DNA from 2 places in the Pseudoalteromonas sp. D15MCD-2 genome. Region 2 is predicted to be linked to the other one. Evidence: predicted binding sites of a transcription regulator. Region 2 holds the regulator's gene; the other holds the start of a gene.

Region 1 (11,481 bases), 2.4 Mb from region 2:
ATTTGCAGAGCAAGACAAGTATCAATTTGATGATAAAGAGCAAGCAGTTCGCTTTAGTGAACTTACCAAAGAGCTGCGTTGCCCTAAATGTCAAAACCAGAACATTGCTGACTCAGACGCCGTTGTAGCCAAAGACTTACGTGACAAAGTGTTAACGCTGGTAAAAGATGGCAAAAGCAAAGATGAAGTCATCGATTATATGATTGACCGTTACGGTTACTTCGTACATTACGATCCACCAGTAACACCAGCAACCTTAGTGTTATGGGTATTGCCAGTATTAATTGTGGTACTTGGCTTTGGCTTTATTGTTTTACGCCAACGTAAGGCATCTGTAAAACAAACATGGACAGAGCAAGACGAGGCACTGCTTGCAAAGTTAATTGAACAAAATCAACGTCAGGAGCAAAGCTAGATGGCATTAATGTGGGCTTCTTTTGTTTTACTCACACTGGTTGCATTGCTATTTGTTGTCGTTCCGTTTTTTAAACGCGAACGTATTCAACGCCTTGATCACAATGCAAACTCGGAGTTAATCCGAATTTATCATCAACGTTTAGACGAGCTTAAAGCTGACTTAGATAACCAGCGTATTGATGCACAAATGTTTGATGAGTCAGTTAACGAGCAAAAGCGTCGTTTACTCAATGAATTGTCTCCGGAAAAAGCGCTAAATAGTAAAGGTAACAACCGTATTTTTGCCCTTACTGGCGCTGGCTTTTTAATTGTTTTAACGGCTATCTTTTACGGTTACACGGGGAGTCAGCAGCAAATTAAAGGCTGGCATGACGCGATGGCAAACCTTAAGTCGTATGGTGAACGTGCCGTAATGCAAGATGGTGAGCCATTAACACCGAATGAGCTGCAAGCATTTGCTTTAGCATTGCGTACTAAGCTTGATCAAAGTGGTGATGATGAAGTGGCGTGGATGCTGCTAGGTCGTGTTGCGATGTCATTAAATGAATTTGATATGGCAATGCAGTCATTTGATAAGGTTCTTAAAATGAACCCAGATAACAAGCAAGTGCTGATCAGCTACTCGCAAGTCCTGCTAATGGAAGGCAGTGATGCGAATATGTCTCGTGCGGCGACTATGTTATCGAGAGTGTTAAAAGCAGAGCCGACCAATATTGATGCTATCTCATTGCTAGCCCTAATTGCTTATGAGCGTAAAGATTGGCTGCAAGCAAAAACTGCGTTTGAAGTACTGCTTGCAAGTATGCAGCAAAACGACCCGCGTTATAGCATGATTGCAGAGCGAATTGCTGAAATTGATGCCCATTTAAATAATGAGCAGCAAGTTACAAATACAAAACTCGCAGAAGCTTCAAACAGTGAAATTAGCATCACGGTTGATTTAGACTCTGCACTTGCAGATTCGCAGCCACAAAACGGCACGTTATTTGTTTTTGCAAAAGCAGCCAGTGGTCCACAAATGCCATTAGCTGTGGTAAAAATGACCGAATATAGCTTTCCGCTAACCGTGACGTTGAGTGATAGCAATGCCATGGTAGAAGGCTTGAACCTATCAAGTGTCGATAAAATTATTTTAACTGCGCGTTTATCAAAAGATGCAACTGTGGTAACTTCTAGCGGCGAGTTGGAAGGCAAGTCGGATGTTTTAGAGCGTGCAAACGTAAAAGAATATTCTTTGCTAATTAATGAGTTAATACCTTAAGGATAGCCGATGTTTAGGCACAGTATATTTTTTATCTTTTTTGTAGTGCTTGCAGGATGCGCACAAATACCTGAAGAAAAAGCGGATGAGCGAGACCCATTACAGTCGTTTAACCGTCCTATGTATGATTTTAATATGGACGTGCTTGACGCTTATATTCTTCGCCCAGCAGCTGTTGGCTACGTTACTGTCACGCCAACACCGGTAAGACGTAGCATTGTTAATTTTACCGATAACATCACCGCACCAACGGATATGGTCAATGCTGGCCTGCAAGGTAAACCTGGTAATATGGGTATTAGCCTAGCGCGCTTTTTAGTGAACTCTACGGTAGGTTTACTCGGTTTTTTTGATGTCGCTTCATCGCTGGGTTTAGAAATCGTCGATGAAGACTTTGGTCAAACCTTAGGGGTTTGGGGGGTTGGTGATGGTGCTTATTTGATGATCCCAGGTATGGGACCAAGTACCGCACGAAACCTAACAGGTGATGTGGTAGATAACTTTGTGTTACCTGAAATCACGTTAACAACACCACAGACTATTTTGGTGTTTGCGCTCAAAGCGGTTGAGGCCCGTGCTTCATTAATGCCACAAGAGAGCCTATTAAATGAGTCGTTAGACCCATATATTTTCGTGAAGGATATTTACTTCCAGCGTCAATTATATGAGCTACATGATGGTAATCCGCCAGTTGAAAAAGAAACGGATGATTTTGACGAAGACTTCTTAGAAAATCTTTAAGATTATTCAAATAAAAATGCCAGCAATTGCTGGCATTTTTTATAGCATTAATAGATTGATATTCATCAGTCTCCAAACACACTCATTTGGTCATTAGACCAACTTAATGCGTCGTGGTAAGCGTCCGGTACTTCTTCTGGCTTAAGGCCCAACTGTTGTTGGATTTCTTTCGCTTTTTCCCAATTTGCTTGCTCATAGAATTTTACAAGGTTTAGATAGGTAGCGAGTAAGCCTTCATCTTTAAGTAGAGCGTCTTTAATTTCGTTGGTCAGCGGTAACTTATTCATAACGCTTGGCATATCTTCATCTAAGATAGCATCCATTAATGACATCATGCCTGTTAAGAAAGCCATACCTGTATCGCGTAACTTACCATGACTAATTGCCAGTAATTCAGCAAACCGTGCTCGGGTTAGCGACAGGCGGATCAGTTCAGCAGGTTTATCTGCAGATACTTGAGCTGCAAATAACAGCGACAAGAAACGTTTAATTTCTTCGCTTCCTAATACGATAAGCGCTTGCTTGATTGTGCTGATTTCGGCACGGCGTTTAAATGCCGCGGAGTTTGAATAGCGTAATAGCTTATAAGATAAGTTAACGTCACGTTCAAACACCTCAGTGATTTTTCTAAGGTTTAAATCAATACTTGATGTTTCGTATAGGAGCTCGGCAAGAGCCATCTCAGAAGGTGGCAAAGTTTTACTTTGTACCATCTCCGGTTTTGAAAAGAAAAAGCCTTGAAAGTAACTAAAACCCATTTCTAGGGCAAGTTGGTATTTCTCGTAAGTTTCGACTTTTTCGGCAAGCAACTTGATGTGCGGGTGAGGTTTTATCGCTTCAATAACCGCTTCAATCGACTCTTTGTCTGTGGTTAAAAAGTCAATTTTGATCATATCGATATACGGATAAAAATGACGCCAGACAGGTTGATGAATGTAATCATCAAGGGCCAGTGTGTAACCACGCTCTTTTAAATCTTTAACCAGAGCAAGTAAACGTTTACCTGGTTGAATAGTTTCAAGAATTTCGACAACGACTTGTTCTTTACCCAGTAATAAAGGGTAGCCTTTTTGGAGTGTCTCTAAAGTGAAATTAATGTAAGCTGGTTTGTTATCCGTTAAATCTTCTAAACCAAAATTGAACTGACTACCTTCAATGAGTCGTGATGTTGCTTCATCGCCATCAATGTCTGGAAACACGTTATCTACGCCATCCCTAAAAAGGAGTTCGTAGCCGACAAGTTTCTTTTCCTTATCTAAAATAGGTTGGCGTGCAGCGTAAAAATACATAGTCCTGGCATGTCCACTTCGGTTAATTCATTTATCCATCAGCAATATATGTCATTGTGCCTGAAATAGCATTAATTAAATGCGAGTATTTGAGGATAAATACTGATTTTATTCTGATCTTAAGACTAGGATAAATTGCAATTGAATTCTATAACTTGAGATTAAATATCATATTTTTGTTATGAAAAGGTTGAAATTGTAAACCCTGTCATTGAACTGCTTGATTGGAGTTGAAGGGGGGAAGCATGTTATAGTCATGGGTGATATCGGTTTTTACCCCAATAATGTCTTAAAATTAAATAACTTGCGAGTCATTATTCGGATTAAAAGCCAACATTAAACAACTTTTGGAGGCTAATTTGGAAACAGGAATGATAATTTCGTTAGCAATGTACTTCATCGTCATGCTGGGGATTGGGCTGTATGCTTATAAGCAATCTACCGACGATGTATCAGGCTATATGCTAGGTGGTCGTAATTTATCACCAAGTGTTGCTGCGCTTTCAGCTGGCGCATCAGACATGAGTGGTTGGCTGCTAATGGGTCTACCGGGTGCAATGTATTTGTTTGGTTTAAGCAAGGTTTGGATTGCCATAGGTTTAGTACTCGGTGCTTGGGCTAACTACTTCCTAGTCGCGCCTCGTTTACGTGTTTACACAGAAAAGGCGAATGACTCAATCACCATTCCAGATTACTTCGCGAACCGCTTTGATGATAATAAAAATATTCTGCGTGTGATCTCTGCGATTGTAATCATTGTTTTCTTCACCTTGTATACCTCGTCAGGTGTTGTTGCAGGCGGCAAGTTGTTCGAAAACTCATTTAATATGAGCTACGAAATGGGTCTGTACATCACAACCGGTGTCGTCGTGTTATATACCTTGTTTGGTGGCTTCTTAGCAGTGAGCCTGACTGACTTTGTACAAGGCTGTATCATGTTTATCTCGTTGCTGGCTGTGCCAATTGCAACGTTTACCATGCTTGATCAGCCAGTTATGGATACACTTGCAAATGCACGCTATGACTTATTATTAAGCTCACCAAAAGAATCAGAAATTCATGCACTTAATATGATGGATTGGTTTGCAGGTGGTTCAACAATAGCGATTATTTCTGCAATGGCATGGGGCCTTGGTTATTTTGGTCAACCACATATTATTGTGCGTTTTATGTCTGTGCGCTCTGTGAAAGATATGCCGACTATGCGCCGTGTGGGTATGTCGTGGATGACGCTTTCAGCTATTGGTGCTGTGCTAACAGGTCTATTTGGTGCTGCTTATATGCTTGAAAACCAAATGCCAATTGATGATAAAGAAACGATTTTCCTAGTGTTGTCTGAGCTTATCTTCCATCCTTTAATTGCTGGCTTCTTATTGGCAGCTATTTTAGCGGCGATTATGAGTACTATTTCATCACAGTTATTAGTTTGTTCAAGCTCACTAACCGAAGATTTTTATAAGATTTACTTAAACCGTAGTGCATCTCAAAAAGAGCTGGTTTTAGTTGGTCGTATTAGTGTTATTTTGGTGGCTCTATTTGCTATTTACTTAGCCTATGACCGCGATAGCTCTATCTTAGATTTAGTGAGTAATGCATGGGCAGGTTTTGGTGCTGCATTTGGTCCACTCGTATTACTGAGCCTTTACTGGAAGCGCATGAACTTACAAGGCGCTATTAGTGGTATGGTTGTTGGTGCTGCAACAGTACTATTTTGGATTTACGCGCCAATTACAATTGATGGCCAAGCATTAAGTGCAATCATTTATGAGATTGTCCCAGGCTTTATTTTATCAACAATTGCTATTGTTGTTGTTAGCCTTACAACTGCTGAGCCGAAAAAAGAAATTACAGACTTATTTGATGAAGTTGAGTCGTCACTGTAGTTTTTGATTAAACACAAAAAAGGGCAACATCTGTTGCCCTTTTTTATGATCTAAATTTGCGTTTAGCTTGCCGCTTTTTCTTTTATATCAGCAACGTTGTCGTCTGACTTTGCTTTTTTAGGCTTAGCTGGGGCGTCTTTTGCACCTTTAAGTACCGCCATAAATTGGTCTTTTTCTTTTGCCATTTCAAGCGCCAGTGACTCAATTTGTTGCTCGCTTAATGGTACATCAACTTTTTCAAGCATTAGTTCTAATGACTCAGCAATGTCGAGCATTTTGTCATACGCATCAGCTTCTTTCTTAGTAGTAAACGTCATGCGCTCGACTCCGTTTCTTTCTACAACATATTTAACAACAACAGCCATGATTTCTCCTGCATTTAAGCGTGGCATTTGCAGCGTAATACCGCTACTTTGATTACTGTTTTTATATACAGTAATGCTTCGGGGCTTACTTTGCAAGTAACTTGAGAAAAATTTTATTCAGCAAATTTGACAATAATAGGGACATTAGCTTTATTTAAATTGTTACCCAAAGTTAAACACAAGCGATGGAGTGAGTGTTGGGTAATAGCTAACTACCTGTCCAAGATGGACATCATGGAGGAAATTATGAAATTACTATCAAGTATTTTACTTGCCACAAGCATTGCGTTACTACCTGCTACATCGGCATTCGCCGTTAAACCAACCGAAGCAACACAAGTTAAAATGCAAAAGCTCAGTATAAACAAAGCTAGCATAGATCAACTTACTCAATTACCGGGTATTGGAGAGTCAAAAGCCAAAGCGATTGTTGAGCACCGTAAAAAGCAAGGTCCGTTTAAGTCGGTAGAGCAATTAAAAGAAGTAAAAGGAATTGGCGATAAGCTATTTGCTAAACTTGAGGGGAAAATTACATTATAAATAGCGGGCTATTCACCTAAACAGGGCGTTATTCGCCCTGTTTAAATTCATTGATAGCTTTGTCTAAATGCGCTAATGCGAACATGTTTTCGATAGGTGTTGTGATGAGTGGGTAACTTAAGCCCGCTAACAATAACCAAGGAATAAGCATCCAGCCTTCAAAGTAGGCCAAGCCTAAAAATAATGGTGCTAAAAAGGCAAGCTTACATACTGATAAAATGATCTTTTTGCTTGGGCTTAAATGAGCCAAAGCAAGGGCAATAATTTGCTGGCGTTGCCTTACTTTAAAGCTTTTTAAAGCAGGGATTTGGCTAGTAAAAAAATAAATCATTATAGCGACTTTTTGCTCACTAATCGGCTAACTAAAACAGCCACAAATACCACTGAAAATGCTGCAAAAATCACTTCCATCCATGCTGGCATACTCATAGAAGCAAACTGCCAATCGATATTTCCGCAATCACCAGTAGCGGCAAAGAAGCTAGGGATCCATTCATGCAAAGGCATAAAACTTGGGAAGTTAGGTTCAAATGCACAGCTAAATGCAAAAGGGTCAGTATTGTTTTGCATTGCAATGTGTTCTTTGGCAATAAAGTAACCCCAAATTGCAGAGACACCCCAAGTGGCAAATGCGACTAAGCGAACAACCATATTTTGTGGGTTAATTGCACCAATCACACCCGCTGCAAGTAAGCCTAAAACAGCAGTACGTTGATATATACACATGATGCATGGCTCAAGGCCCATGTTGTATTGAAAAAATAACGCAGTGATTTCAAATGCGAGTGAAATAACGGCTAATAATAACCAAGGTGTTCTTTTAGTTGCTAATTCTGCTAACCAATTCATGAAAGTTCCAATTTCAAATTGTTTTCAAGATTATGCTTAGACAGGGCAGTAGGTGCAAGTATCTAAGATGAAATTATACGAAAAAGGAGCCGACTGGCTCCTTTTTATTAATCATATCTAGGCTGGCTGTTACACACTAACAGCTTGCAAAGACTCACTTTGATAGCAGCCTAATACACGGGTGTATTGGGTGTGTTCTTTTAGCTCTTCAAGCGCTTGCTTAACATGTAAGTCATCGAGGTTTGCTTCAAGGTCAACATAAAACACCTCTTCCCATGGGTTTCCAGGTACTGGGCGAGATTCCAATTTTACTAGGTTAATTTGATGTTGTTTAAAAATCATCAAGGCATCAGCCAATGAACCCGCTTGTTGTTTGGTCGCCATAATCAAACTGGTTTTTGTTGGAATTTGCTTAGATACTTGTAACGGGTTACGCGCGACGACAATGAAGCGGCTATGGTTTTCGCTTTGGTTTGCAAGGCCTGATTTAACGACTTCTAACCCTACATTTTTACCTGCTTGTGCTGAGCCGATAGCGGCGCTGTTTGTAGTTTCAACCGCTGATTGTAATGCATGGAAGGTTGAGTCACAGGTTTCATGTTGAATATCACCTAAACCCTGAATGAAGCGGCTACATTGAGCAAAAGGCTGTGGGTGAGCAAAGATTTTATTAATGTGAGAAAGCTCAGTACCTGGCATTGCTAATAAACAGTGCTCAACGCTGTGAGTGACCTCACCGACAATTGATACTTGTGCATGTTGTAATAAATCGAACACTTCATTGATACTACCTGAGCTGGTGTTTTCAATTGGCAGTAAGCCGAAATCAGCTTGGCCACTTTCAACTTTGCCAGTGATTTGATCAAAGCTCGAACAGCCCATCTCAATCAGCTTACCTGGGCGACGGCTAAAATATTTATGGCAGGCTAATTGGCTATAAGAGCCTTGACCACCTAAGTAAGCAACACGATGACTTTCGCTCATTGCTTCAGGGTTTAGATTCTTTTGTAGCATTGCTTGTTGATTCAAAACAGAATCTTCAAGAATAGTTTGGAACACATTATTGATGTAGTACGCATCTAGACCTAGCGACTTACCATAATTAATAAGCTTTTCGAGTAATGCTTGTTCGCGGGCTTCATCGCGAATTGGTTTGTTATTGGCAATTTTATATTCAACTACGCTGTGGCTAATACGGCGTCTTTTAGCCAGTAACACCAATAAGTCGGAATCTATTTCATTAATATCGTGTCGTAACGCATTTAATGTATCAATGCTCATGTTGGTTTCCTCATTCCAAAACAGTGCACAAACAAAAAAGCCTCCCAAGTGGGAGGCTTTAGCTATTCGGTGAATTTATCTCGCAAACAGTTAAGCCTCCTCTATCTAAAGAAGCTAAAAAACGAAAAATAAGTGCGAGAGATAATTTGTTTCATTGAACTAATGTAAAAACACTTGTATGTAAAGTCAACTGCCTATCGCAGCTAATTTAGAAAACATCGGTGTTTACTCAGAAAATTCATTTATATTTATAAAAAATTTATAAATATAAAAATGAATCTGGTATATTTGTTTTTGCACAATAAATAATAACAATTATTAATAAGGTAGTCCTGTGGTGTATCGACGACCGCCATCACGTTTTGGTGTAAATTCATTAAGTATGAAATTGTCGCTGCTGATTTCTGCGATTTGTTTGATTGCAGGTATATGTGCTGCGGCTTTGATGCTTAAATCTGAAGAAAAACAGCTTGTGTTTGAAGAGCACGAACTTTTAAAGCACTCTAGTGAACGCTTGAGTCGTCAATTTAACCGCTTGATCAAAACCAAAATCAATATTGCTGAGCAGGCTAATAACGTCGTAAGCAGCCAGCTCCTTCACAACGAATCGCATTTACAAAGTAAACGCAGCGCAGAACTCAAATTTGCCCTCGATGGCAGTATCCGTAGTACCTCAGAAGATGGCTTATCGGCTGCGTTTCTCCCTCAAGATAAATATTCTGAATTTTATAAACAGCTTATAAACGATTCTGAATCGCTATGGAAAATCGTTTCACCGACCTTAATTCAAGATTTCTTTAATTTTTACCTTGTCACCAAAGACAACTTTATTCGTATCGCACCACCTAACTGGGCACTCAATGTACCTGGTAGTTTTGATTTTACTAAAGGCGAAACCTTCAATTACGCTCAGGCAGCAACTAACCCAAGCCGAGAAGCGGTGTGGTCAAAAGTGTATTACGACACTATATGGCATAAGTGGGTGGTGAGTGTGCTTGTGCCAATCTACCTTGATAACGAATTTTTTGGTGTCACGGGCAGTGATATCGCGCTTGAGACCTTATTGGCACAGTTGCCTATCGGTGACCGTGAGCAGCATCTGTTAGTGTTTGATGCAAAAGGTCAGCTGTTAGCTCACCCTGATTTAGATAAAACCACGCTTGAGCAATATGGTCGTGAAGGTAAAAAATTACTCACCGAAGATTTTGTAAACCCTGATCTGCAAAAACTAGTGTCTGAAACCATTCGTTTAAAGTTACCTGAGTCGGCAAATTCATTCGTACAAGATGGTGAAACACATATTATCAATATTCGTAAAGTCGAGAACCTAAACTGGTATATTGGAATTTATAAAAAGCGCTCGTCTGCACTTTCTGCGCTTGAAGAGTTAAAAGTAAAATTCTTCGGCTTGTTTATCTTGTACGCTATTTTAGTTGCCTTATTATTGCATCAAGCACTTTATCAACTAGTACTGCGTCGCATTCACTCGTTAGTTAATGCGGTAGTTAGTTTTGGCAAAGGGCAATTACAAACTGAGTTTCCAAAGGCTAATAAAGATGAAATTGGCACGCTAAATGGCTCGTTTAGAGACATGGCTATTGAAATTCGTAAGTTGATCGATGGTTTAAACCAGCGCATTAGTGAAAAAGAAATAGCTGAAAAAGCGGCGAATCGTTTATCTAAAGCTGTGGCTTTCTCTGGTACCGGTGTGGTGATCACCAATCAAGACTTTGAGATCAAATACGTGAATCCGAAAATGGTTGAAATGACCGGTTTTGAGGAGCGTCACTTTATTGGCTCGCCGCTGCTGAATATCATTTCACAAGAAATGGCGATTTTAGTCGATGATATTGATATCGATTTGCGTAGCCGTAATTATTGGCGCGGGGATACCTTATTACAAGGGAATGAACGCCAATCAGTTTGGGTTTCGTTAAGTATTTCACCAATTCGTGAAGATGGTGGTGAGATCACCAGTTACGTGGCATCAGCTCAAGATATTTCGTTTGTAAAAGAAAGCCAGCGTAAGATGGAGCAATTGGCTTACTTTGATACCTTAACGGGGCTTGCTAACCGTACTTTCTTCAGAATGCAGCTGCGTAAATCAATGGCACTGGCTGAACGTGGTCATTATGCATTTGCCTTATTCTATTTTGACTTAGATGAATTTAAACGTATCAACGATACACTAGGGCATGATGCTGGGGATCAGTTATTAGTAGAAGTGGCTAACCGTTTGAAAAAGCGTTTGCGTACGGAAGATACAATAGCGCGTTTAGGTGGTGATGAATTCGCGGTATTATTAAGTGGTATTGAGCACCAAACACATGCCATGGAAGTGGCCAATACGATTCAGCGCACGCTTAATGAGCCAATCAAATTAGGTAACAATGAAGTGATCATCAGTGCCAGTATTGGTATCACAATGGCACCATTTGATAGCCAAGAAGAAGATCAGTTACTTAAACATGCCGACCTTGCGATGTATGAAGCAAAAGCGAAAGGACGTAATACTTTCCACTTCTATAGCCAAGAGCTTAATGCGGCAGCAAACGAACGCTTATTTATTGAAAATGAGCTTCGTACTGGTATTCGCGAAGGGCAGTTTAGAGTTTATTATCAACCACAAGTTGATTGTAGAAATAACCAAGTGGTTGGCTACGAAGCACTTATTCGCTGGTTCCACCCTAGAGAAGGGATGATCCCACCGACCAAGTTTATTCCTATTGCTGAGGCAACGGGCTTAATTGTTGAGTTAGGTGCGTGGATACTGCAAGAGGCGTGTGAATTTGCAGCGCGTTTAGCTAGCCAAGATTTAAAGAATAATATTTCAATTAATTTATCGGCACGTCAGT
Region 2 (11,481 bases):
GCCTCCGCTGCTGCATCAATCGCGGCTTGAATTTGACTCGGTTGGATAACATCGCCGGTATCATTACCCCACGCGTTTCGCTTATAAGTAATAACCGCAGCAAGTTGCTTAATTGAAAGCTGTTTATCAAACGCTTGCATTGCTGTGCCAGGCTTACCGTGTAACACGATATCTATGTGATCTTTTACATCACCTAATACAATCGGGCTGCCTTTAAGTGCTGGAAATACGCCAGGTAGGCCCATACCGGTAGGTTGGTGGCATGCAGCACAACTAGCCATGTAGACTTGCTCACCCAAGGTCATAAGCTCTTCTTTCGGTAATGTTTGATCAAGCAAAGCAGCATCCGCTGCGGCCGCATTGGCTTTTTCTTGCTTGGCATCTGCAAGCCAATTAGCAAATTCATCTTCAGGTAAGGCTTTCACCACAACAGGCATAAAGCCATGATCTTTACCGCATAACTCAGCACATTGACCACGGTATACTCCTGGCTCGTTAATACGTGTCCACGCTTCATTGATAAACCCAGGATTTGCATCTTTTTTAACCGCAAAATCAGGCACCCACCATGAATGAATTACATCGTCTGAGGTCATTAAAAAGCGAACTTTTTTATTGATAGGAAGTACTAGCGGTTTATCTACTTCAAGCAAATAATGCTCAGTTTTCTCTGCTTGGTTGTCTATTTGATCTTTAGGAGTAGATAGAATCGAGTAATAAGCAATGTCTTCACCCATGTACTCGTAATGCCACTTCCATTGTGAGCCAGTCACTTTAATGGTGATATCGGCTTTAGAAGCATCTTCCATGGCAATTAAGGTTTTTGTGGCAGGCACAGCCATGGCGATTAAGATGACAAATGGAATGGCAGTCCAAAGTATTTCAACTTTTGTACTTTCATGAAATTGGGCAGGCTTGGCCCCTTTGGATTTACGGTGGTGTATTAAAGCCCAAAACATCACCGCAAATACGATGATGCCGATTACACAGCAGATAATAAATATCGTCATGTGTAACTCATAAACATTATTACTTATATCGGTCACCCCTTTACGCATATTGTATTGGCTATTTGCCAATGCAAGCTCAGGAAGTGCAAACAATATAAGCCACAAGGCGTAACGCAGTTTACCCATGTGACGGCTCCTTTAGATGCTATTGCAAGACGCAAAGCGAAAAGGCGATACAACAAGGTGCCCATTCGTTTTTCTTATTGTTCAGAGCGACTACGTATCATTTTGACCCACTTATGATACCGACCCCTTGACTAACACCTCGCACATTTTTGTGTCTTTTTATTAATTAGGTGTTAATACAGTGTATTAACCAATTAGTTAAAAAATGACCAATAAGCAAGTTTTAATGATAATAAATGTTTATTTTGGTGCAGAAATAACAACTATAATCAGCGCGTTATTTAATGTTTAGGAGTAAGAACGAAATATAAAAAGAGAGGAAAACTGCGCCATATAAGGCTTTAAATGAAGAGTAAGGATTCACAAATCCTAATTAAGTAGTAAAATTTCAGCGGCGCACCAAATTGAGTCAATTTGATGCACCAAATTGGGAACGCTTACATCCAGTCAGCGTTACGAATAACACCTACCGCTAACCCCTCGATGTTGAACGACTCATGCTCAAGATCAACCTCAATAGGCGAAAACTCTTCGTTCTCAGCGTGTAAAAGTACTTTGCGACCCGCTTTTTCTAGACGCTTAACTGTTACATCTTCATCGACTCGAGCTACAACTACTTGCCCGTTTTCAGCAACTTGTGTTCTGTGTACTGCAAGCAAATCGCCATCCATAATACCAATGTCTTTCATACTCATACCATTTACACGCAGTAAGAAATCGGCAGCAGGTTTAAATAATGAAGGATCAACTTGGCAGTGACTTTCAACATGCTCTTGAGCCAAAATAGGTTCACCAGCTGCAACACGGCCAATTAAAGGTAAGCCTAACTGCTCTGGCTCATCTTCTTCAATTAACTGAATACCGCGACTCGCCCCAGGCTTCATTTTGATCATGCCTTTTTTTGCCAGTGCTTTTAGGTGTTCTTCAGCAGCGTTGGCACTTTTAAAACCCAATGTTTGAGCTATTTCAGCACGCGTAGGTGGCATGCCTGTATCTTTAATAAAGACTTTAATTAGTTCTAAAATTTGCGATTGGCGTTTAGTTAATGGGCGCATACAACTGGTTTTCCATACAGTACATTTAACTGTGAGTATATACAGTTATTTGAAAATCGCAAATTTAAATTAACCCCATCATATTGCTACAAAACTAACATTGAACCACACCGAAAGATGCCATAAGGTATTAGCTTTAATTAGCAGGCTAAGGAAACACAATGAGTATTTGGCACCAACCAATCACGTTAGAGCTTTGCAAAGAGCTTGAACAAGGGATTACCGGTCAAGGCACTTTAATGAAAACTATGGGCATTGAGGTAACTGAAATTGGCGATGATTATTTAATGGCAACCATGCCTGCTATTCCTGAGCATCATAACCCTATGGGCATGGTCCATGGCGGAGCAAACGTTGTATTAGCAGAGACAGTGGCAAGCTATGCAGCCAATTTCGTGGTTGATTTCAATAAGTTTTATGCTGTTGGCCAAGAAATTAATGCCAACCACATGAAAGCGTCACGCAAAGGAACGTTAACAGCAACTGCTAGACCGCTGCATTTAGGTAAGCGAACTTCTGTTTGGGATATTAAAATTACCAATGCCGCAGGAGAGCTTTGCTGCGTATCAAGAATGACCGCAGCTGTTGTAGAGCGATAAATTCAGGCTATTTTTCGACAGGATAAATAGTAATTTCAATCCCTGCGCCAATTGCAGAGATACGTAACAAGGTATCGGCATGCAGGGGTTGGTTAAAGCATTTAGGCGAATTACCTGATTCAAAGCCTATATCAAATGTACGCTTTGAGCACGATAACCACTGTTTTAATGCATTGCGCGAGCAAGACTCAATAAGCTCGCAAAGCTGGTTAATTGCTTTATCAGGAGAGCTGATATCTGCGGTTGCTTCAATACGTGCTAGTTGGCGGTATTCATCTTGGTCATAATGTAAAACCATGGCGTTTTTCTTCAAATCAGCAACAAGCGCACTAATATCGTGCTTTGATTCAAGCTCCAGATCTACATTTAAAAATTGAATTTCCGACATACTCTCGTTTTTACCCTCTATTTATATCGACTGAAACTTTAACTCAGTTTTGTATATATACCAAATCTAGAATACAGTTAATGCGACATTATGCCGCATTGGCAATCTAGCTAAACAACCTAAAATAGCGCCCACATAACAATAATAACGGGGTAATAATGAATAAACGCCTGTTTAAGTATGCTCGTAAAGGGCATAAATGGCTTGGCTACTTACTTGCTTTGCAGATCTTTTTTTGGATTTTAGGTGGGCTTGTGATGAGCTCATTACCACTTGAAAAAGTGCATGGTAAGCATCTGGCTAATCGCAGTTTAAGTAGTCCATTTTTATTGTCGGACTACCCTGCTTCAATTGATAAAATAACAGCGCAATTCGAGCAAATCGAGGGTATTAAATATAGCCATTTTTTAAATACCCCGATTATAGAAGTTACATCCTCTAGCGGTACGTTTATTTTTGATGGCAGAACAGGTGCTAAAATGCCTGCACCGAGTAAAGCGCAAATCATTGAAAATGCGCAAGCTCACCTGCTTATTGACGCAAAAATAACGCAAGCGCAGTTATTAACAAAAGGGCCTAGAGAAGTCGGTCACAAAGCCAATGTTTGGCAAATTAGCTTCGATGATTGGTTAACAACAACCTTATATTTAGATAGCCAAACCGGTAAAGTTATAACTGTGCGCAGCACCCTGTGGCGCATTTTCGACTTTTTCTGGATGCTACACATTATGGATTATGATGAGCGTGAGAACTTTAACAATCCACTACTCATCAGCTTCTCAGCCACCAGCGTAGTATTTTGTATTACAGGAGTTCTCTTGTTACTACAAAACGTTCGAATTAAACGTAAAAAGCCAGCTACACGTGTTGGTCAATCAAAATAGGATTGCCATCTGGGTCGGTGATAATAAAACTCGCGTCACCGGCCTTTTGTATTTCTAATCCTTGTTGCTGAAATTGTGCAGCTAATTGCTCAAAGGTTGCAAATTCATCCAAAGCTTCAGCATTTTGATCCCACCCAGGATTAAAGGTCAGCATGGTTTTATCAAACATACCTTGAAACAAACCAATTAAATGTTCACCGTTTTTCATTATTAGCCAATGCTGTTCTATCTCCCCAGCAAACTCTTTGAAACCTAGCTTTTCATAAAACTGCTTTGAAGCACGAATATCTTTTACATTTAGACTTACAGAAAAAGCACCTAATAACATGGTTGTAATTCCTTTAATAAAAACGGCCTAACAACTATAGCTGAGTTGAAAAACTTTTCCTTTTTAGAATAGTCGCTCTAGAATAGCTGTTCCTGTAGTTCACTGATGTGATGGATATGCGTTTATTTCTATACTTAGCCCTTTGTTTTATTTTCACTTTTCCTATATCCGCTAAAGAGTTTTCGAGCTTTTACAGTGCCAAAAAGCATTTAATTAAGAATCTACCAAGCAATAGTAAAAGCTTATATTGTGGTTGCGATATCAAGCGCCAAGGTAAAAAACTTGTGCCAGACCCTGATGCGTGTGGTTATATTCCTAGAAACTCTGTCACCCGTTCAGGAAAAGAGAATGCTCGCGCAAAAAGAATAGAGTGGGAGCACATTGTGCCTGCCTGGGAGTTTGGTCATCAATTACAATGCTGGCAGGATGGCGGTCGCAAAAACTGTAAAAAGGTCAGTAAAAAGTTTCGTCAAATGGAGGCCGACATTAATAACCTTGCACCTGCTATAGGCGAGATCAATGCTGACCGTTCAAACTTTCGCTACGGCATGGTGTCAACATCAAGTGCAAGTTACGGAGCATGCCCTGTAAAAGTCGACTTTAAGCAACGCGTATTTGAGCCACCCATTTATGCAAGAAAGCAAATAGCCGATACCTATTTTTATATGCAAAAAACCTATGGCTTAAAAATATCTGATAAACAACGTAAATTATTTGAATCGTGGCAAAAGCTTGAAATAGCTGAAATTAGCAATCGAAAGTCTTTATAACTAGCAGCACATTCGTTTACATTTTAGACACTATAATTTATTGCTTTCAGATTAAGTAATTGTTAGTTTTTAAACAATTTATATAAGAAAGGAAGCACCATGTTTAAAAATAACAAACTCGCTTTAGCTGTCTTCTTAGCGGCTTCAGGCATGTCTTTATCTGGCTGCGGCGGCGGTGGCGGTGGCTCATCGAGCAATACCGATACCACGAATCCACCACCAACAACTTCAGAACCCACTTGGACGGCTGGTGTTTTTGAGCCATCAAGCGAATTTAAAGATCAATGCGCTGTACCGCGAACTGGCAATGATCCATATAACGATAATCAACCTTACCCAGATACAGCAGGCTCTGAGTTTACTGAGAAGATGTGGCTACGTTCATGGAGTGACGAAACCTATCTTTGGTACGATGAAATAGAAGACAATGACCCAGATAACTTCAGCTCTGTCGCCGCTTATTTTGATCAATTAAAAACCTTCGAAAAAACAGACTCTGGTGCTTATAAAGATCAATTCCATTTCAGCAGGCCGACAGATGAGTATTTTCAAGAGTCACAATCAGGTGTGGTTTCTGGCTATGGTATCAATTGGGCATTTATCAGTAATGTTCCGCCACGAGAGTTACGTGTAGCCTATTTAGAGAGTGACTCACCAGCTGCAAATGCAGGCTTACAGCGCGGTGATACTATTTTAATGGTCGACGACGTCAGCATTGACACTAATACTCAACAAGGCGTAGATATTCTAAATGAAGCGCTATTTGGGCCGACAGCTGGCGACTCGCACAATTTTGTTGTAAGCAGTAATGATGGCACCGAAAAATCGTTTACTCTAGTCGCAGGTAATATAACCCAAACACCTGTACAAAATGTCGATACTATTACCACAGGAGATGGCACTAAAGTTGGCTACATGCAGTTTAACAGCCACATAAGTATTGCTCAGCCTGAGCTGATAAGTGCTGTGAATAAGTTCAAAACCGACAATATCGACGAGCTTGTGATCGACCTTAGATACAATGGCGGTGGTTTATTAGCGCTTTCTTCACAACTTGCCTATATGATTGCAGGTCCAGCCAATACGAGTGACTATTTTTACTATCAAGTCATTGAAAATGACAAGCAGCCCGAGAGCGACCCATACCCGTTTATTGATATTGAAGTCGATTATTCTACTTTCGAGGGAACAGGTAATATTCTCCCTGACTTAAATTTATCGAAAGTCTATGTACTCAGCACTGATAATACGTGTTCAGCATCAGAAGCACTTATCAATGGCTTAAAAGGCATAGATACTGAAGTTGTTTTAATAGGTGGTAAAACCTGCGGTAAACCATATGGTTTTACCCCAACGCATAACTGTGCAACCACTTACTACACCATTCAGCTAACGGGTGTGAATTACAAAGGCTTTGGCGAATACTCTGACGGCTTAGTACCAACTCCTTCACCGCAATTCGATGCAGATGTAAAAGGCTGTAAACTCGATGACGACTTTAACCACCAGTTAGGTGATAGTGATGAAACACTTCTGAGTGCAGCGCTTTATCATATTGAGAATGATAGTTGCCCAGTGGTAACACAAAGTGTCACAGCTAAGCAAGCGACAACCTCATCTTATGCTGCTGATGAAGCTGGTATTGCGCTAAAAGCCAATACTACACTTTACAAAAATAATATGGATTTAACCCGTCCGCTACCAGCTAAGGAAGGTGATAATGAATAAAGCACTGTTATTAACCTGCACCTTACTGGCAAGCATAGCTGGCTGTAAAAGTACTCAAGCGGAGCAACCGCAAGATGCCACGCTTGTTCGGGTAAACCCGGGAGTGATTACTGATATACAGCAGGCTATTCAATCAGCTAAAGGCGGTGCACTGGTCACCTTAGCCGATGATGTGTTTACTAAAAGCGCAGAGTTGCTGATTGACCACGGCACCAACAAAGGGGCTGATGGCCTGCCAATTATGGGTGCCCATTCAATTCCCTCTGAGAAGTTTGTGTTGCAAAAGGCGGGCGAGCAATGCCTGCTTTACTACCCCAAAAAAGAGCTCCGTATTCCACTTCCTAATGTAGAGTGCGAAGTTAACTAACAAAAAGGCGCAGCTTCAGCTGCGCCTTTTACATCATAGGCTTTGATGAGGGCCAAACACCTCATAATGAATGCGTTCACTTGCAACCCCAATACCCAGTAGTTGCTCTTTTATCATTGCCATAAATGCGATTGGGCCACACAGGTAAAAGTCACCTTTGCTTATTGGTAAGCTTTCAGCGATGTGGTTTACATCCATTAAGCCCGCAAAATCGCCCCTCTTGCCATCTTTAAACCAGGTAACACAATGTAATGAAGCGTGCGCTTGCTGTTGCTTAAATAAATACTCTTTAAAGGCAAACTGCGTCTCACTGTCGCAAGCATGCAGGTAATGAATTGGCTGATTAGGTTGATTACTTAATAGTGTTTCGAGCATCGCCATCATCGGGGTTTGACCAACTCCCGCTGAGATCAATACAACAGGCGAGTCAATTTCGCGAAGCACAAAGTCGCCTGCGGGTGGGTAAATTTCTACCTCATCCCCCTCAGTTAAGCTGTGAAGGTAGTTAGATACCAAGCCTTCTTTTTTCACGCTAATTCGGTAATTACGACCATTACTTTGCTGCGATAAAGAGTATTGTCTAACTTGCGTTAAATCACTGTTTGCAGGCGTTACTTTAATCCCTAAATATTGGCCCGGTAAATACGCCACTACAGGCTTTGTATCGACAGGCGTTAAGGTGAAACTACAAATTTGCGATGACTCCATACGTTTTTCTGTAATAGTGAAAGTACGGGTACCAAACCATCCTCCCGGCGCCTTTTTGGTTTTTTGATATAGCGACATCTCCTCGTTGATACATACATCCGCTAATAATGAATAGGCTTCACGCCATGCATACTCAACCTCAGGAGTAAATTGTTCTGGCAATAACTCTTTTAAAGTCGCAATCAAATGTCCACCAACAATAGGATAATGCTCTGGCAAAATATGGTAACTGGTGTGTTTATGATTAATGCGCGCAAGCGCACCTTTTAACACTGCCAAGTTATCAATATTTGCCGCGTAGGCAGCTAAAGCATTAAACAGCGCAAATTGCTGAGAGCCCGATTGCTGATGTGTCATATTAAAAATATTTTTAAGCTCAGGGTTGTAGCTAAACATACGATCATAAAAATACTCAGTCACTTGAGGGCCTGCTTGTGCAAGCAACGGCAAAGTACTTTTAACAATCTGGATCGTTTTTTCAGATAACATAGTTTTTCCTATTGGAGAGATTAACCGCGGCGACCATCAACACGACGATTCACTAAGATGGGCGCACAATGAAATAAAAATAAGCTAAAGCCAGCAACCCACAGCAACGCACTTAACTGCCATGCAAGGTGATGACCTAAATAAACAGGAAGTAACGAACGTACAATGGCAGCTATCACAATGAGTACAAATGCCAAACTAATGTACGCAGGGGCTTGTAATGCGCGCCCAGTGTGACCATGAGAGACACGTACCATCATGGCGATGATCATCACACCTATGGTGCCAACAGTGATCAGATGAAGCGCATCTTTGAATAAGATAATAGGGCTGAAATAGCTCAGCGCGATAAGTATTAAACCAACCGATAAAGCCCAATAAGCCACGTGTAATGACCATAGCAAAGGCACTTTTAGAATGCCTTTATGCCACCACAAAACACACCGAGCTGAATGTAAACAAGCAAGCCAAGCAAAAACCCAACCAGTGCTCATTGCGCTAAAAAATAGCTGACTCATAAAGAACCACGCAATGGCGAAAAATGAGCTAAATACAACTAAATTATCGAGCTTGGGGGTTCTAACTTGTTCAGTTAGGTTAAGGCCGCGCGCGGTAAAAAATGGCACAACTCGCCCAGCGACAACACCAACTAGCAGTGTCATGATAAGTACAGCAGTATCAACAACCCCCAGTGCCAGCGACATTTTATTAAGTACAACTAAGCTCAAAAAAATCACATTGAGTGCACAGAGCAAAGATGCGATGACAACAAATAAGTAGTTATGGCTGCTTTTCGCCTGTATCAGCATGTCAGCTAGAATAATAATTCCAGCTAGCCACCAAACGAGTTGTAGCGCACTAACAATATAAAGGTTTAGCTGCTCGAACCCTGCAATCTCAATAAAAAAACTAAGCCTTGCAGCAAGCCAAACCATGCTCAGCAAACAAAGCTTAATACCACTTACACTCGCCACACCTGTCCATGTTTGTGCGGCGGTTAGCAAAAAGCCCATGGCAACCACGCCTGCAAAGCCAAACAGCATTTCGTGAGCATGCCAAAGCGTTGCGGGCATTGTTAGATGCCACTGTGCATAACCCGCCAAGATTAAAAACCAGTAACTCATTGCAAACACAGCTAAGGCACCTGCCGCCAAGAAAAAAGGCCGAAATGCTAATGCCCATAACGGCCACTGGCTGAGTTGATAAAATTTGATCTTAGTTGGCATAGGTTCAGTTAAATTAATGACTTTCATTAGTGCTCTCAGCGTTTAATTTCCCTAGCTATTGCACAGTTCGAGCCAAAAACAAAAGTCATTAAATATCAATGTATTAAATTTGGACACTTGATAAATAAGTCAAAATGACACACCATTAAAAACATCAATAAAACACATTCAGGTCAAATTGACATGACGTTCAAAAAATCCCTTCTTGATGTTGCACTTGCACTTACCAAAGCAAGCAGTGTTGATCATAATTTCAGTTATCTGTTGAGTTGCATTAATGATTGGCTTGAATGTGATGCAGTTGCCTTATTATTGAAACAAGGCGATGTGTTAAAGCCCGTAGCCCTTCATGGGTTGTCGGACGATACGTTAGGAAGACGCTTTAAAATAGCGGAGCATCCGCGCTTATTTGAAATATGCCGTGGCAGTGAACCGCTAAAATTTGCCAAAGATTGTGGCCTACCCGATCCCTACGATGGTTTATTACAAAGCCAGCATGGAGACTTTCCTGTTCATGCCTGCATGGGTGTGCCGCTGCTGAGCAGCAAAGACAATAACGAACTATTGGGTGTTTTGACCTTTGATAGTTTAGATGAACATGCCTTTGACGCTTTAGCAATGAACGAGCTCAATCAACTAAAACAGCTAGCCGCAGGTTATGTTGAGCATGCCTTAACCTTGCAGCATTTTATGCAGCACGCACAGCACAACCATCAAGTTGCGCAGCAGCTTAACCTTGAGGCACTAACACGAGAAGGTGTCGAAATTATTGGTAATAGCCAAGTAATGCAGACCCTTAAAAATGATATCCAGCTCGTAGCTGCCTCAGAATTTAGTGTATTAATACAAGGTGATACAGGCGTAGGTAAAGAACTCGTTGCGCGCAATATCCATTTAAACTCAAAACGCCGTGACATGCCGTTGATCCACTTAAACTGCGCATCGTTACCAGAGAACTTAGCCGAAAGTGAGTTTTTTGGTCACAGTAAAGGCGCATTTACTGGCGCACATACTGCTCGCCAGGGTAAGTTTCAACTCGCCGATGGTGGTACCCTGTTTTTAGATGAAATCGGCGAGCTTCCGCTTGCTATGCAAAGTAAGTTATTACGCGTATTACAAAGTGGTGAAGTACAAACCGTCGGGGAAGATCAAAGCCGTTATGTTGATGTCAGAGTGATTGCAGCAACCAACCGCGATTTAAAACAAGAAGTCGCTGCGGGGCGCTTTCGTGCAGACCTTTATCACCGCTTAAGCGTTTACCCATTGTATGTTGCACCACTAAAAGAGCGCGATAACGATGTTATTTTATTGGCAGGCTTTTTTATTGAGCAAACATCTAAAAAATTGGCAATTAAACAACTTAAGCTTAGTAGCGATACACAGTTACTACTGCGTCAATATGATTGGCCAGGCAATGTGAGAGAGCTTGAACATGTGATCAGTCGCGCAGCACTCAAAGCCAAACAACAGCAATGGCAACAAAGCATTGTCACAATCGAGCCTGAGCATTGTGATATTGCTAAAACCGCCGTTGCCGCACCAAGCCCTGTTGCAGTTAACGAACAAAAAGCCACTCGCTTATCGCTGAAAGAGGCAACTGACGCTTTTAGTTATCAATTGATTATGCAACAGCTTGAACTACATAACCTAAACTGGGCTGCCACAGCACGTAGCTTAAGTGTTGATAGAGCCAACCTTGTGCGTCTAGCCAAACGGCTAGGCATTAGCGTTAAAAAGTCTGTTTAAGCTTTTAAATCTTTAAAATAGGCTTTTAAAAGCTGACTAAATGCTTGGACTTTGGCT

The links. Region 2 encodes LexA, which represses DNA repair genes until DNA is damaged. Its sites were predicted from a motif close to TACTGTATNNNNATACAGTA; they were not measured.
Region 1: the regulator LexA is predicted to act here: its motif matches at 6,010-6,029, upstream of AADY36_RS11970 (YebG family protein).

What each region holds. Positions count from the first base shown of each region.
Region 1 covers NZ_JBCFQE010000001.1:2,606,619-2,618,099, reverse strand. Annotated here, with positions in the region: gene AADY36_RS11995 (cytochrome c-type biogenesis protein) at 1-415, shown strand, start outside; gene ccmI (c-type cytochrome biogenesis protein CcmI) at 416-1,678, shown strand; gene AADY36_RS11985 (MlaA family lipoprotein) at 1,688-2,419, shown strand; gene AADY36_RS11980 (EAL and HDOD domain-containing protein) at 2,485-3,708, opposite strand; gene putP (sodium/proline symporter PutP) at 4,080-5,591, shown strand; gene AADY36_RS11970 (YebG family protein) at 5,654-5,956, opposite strand; gene AADY36_RS11965 (ComEA family DNA-binding protein) at 6,203-6,496, shown strand; gene AADY36_RS11960 (DUF6170 family protein) at 6,525-6,827, opposite strand; gene dsbB (disulfide bond formation protein DsbB) at 6,827-7,345, opposite strand; gene AADY36_RS11950 (chorismate mutase) at 7,475-8,626, opposite strand; gene AADY36_RS11945 (bifunctional diguanylate cyclase/phosphodiesterase) at 8,961-11,481, shown strand, end outside.
Region 2 covers NZ_JBCFQE010000001.1:222,762-234,242, reverse strand. Annotated here, with positions in the region: gene coxB (cytochrome c oxidase subunit II) at 1-1,136, opposite strand, end outside; gene lexA (transcriptional repressor LexA) at 1,574-2,191, opposite strand; gene AADY36_RS00970 (PaaI family thioesterase) at 2,353-2,790, shown strand; gene AADY36_RS00965 (hypothetical protein) at 2,798-3,178, opposite strand; gene AADY36_RS00960 (hypothetical protein) at 3,337-4,062, shown strand; gene AADY36_RS00955 (VOC family protein) at 4,037-4,390, opposite strand; gene AADY36_RS00950 (endonuclease) at 4,507-5,160, shown strand; gene AADY36_RS00945 (S41 family peptidase) at 5,260-6,888, shown strand; gene AADY36_RS00940 (hypothetical protein) at 6,881-7,255, shown strand; gene hmpA (NO-inducible flavohemoprotein) at 7,289-8,452, opposite strand; gene AADY36_RS00930 (NnrS family protein) at 8,473-9,705, opposite strand; gene norR (nitric oxide reductase transcriptional regulator NorR) at 9,862-11,424, shown strand; gene AADY36_RS00920 (LysR family transcriptional regulator) at 11,421-11,481, opposite strand, start outside.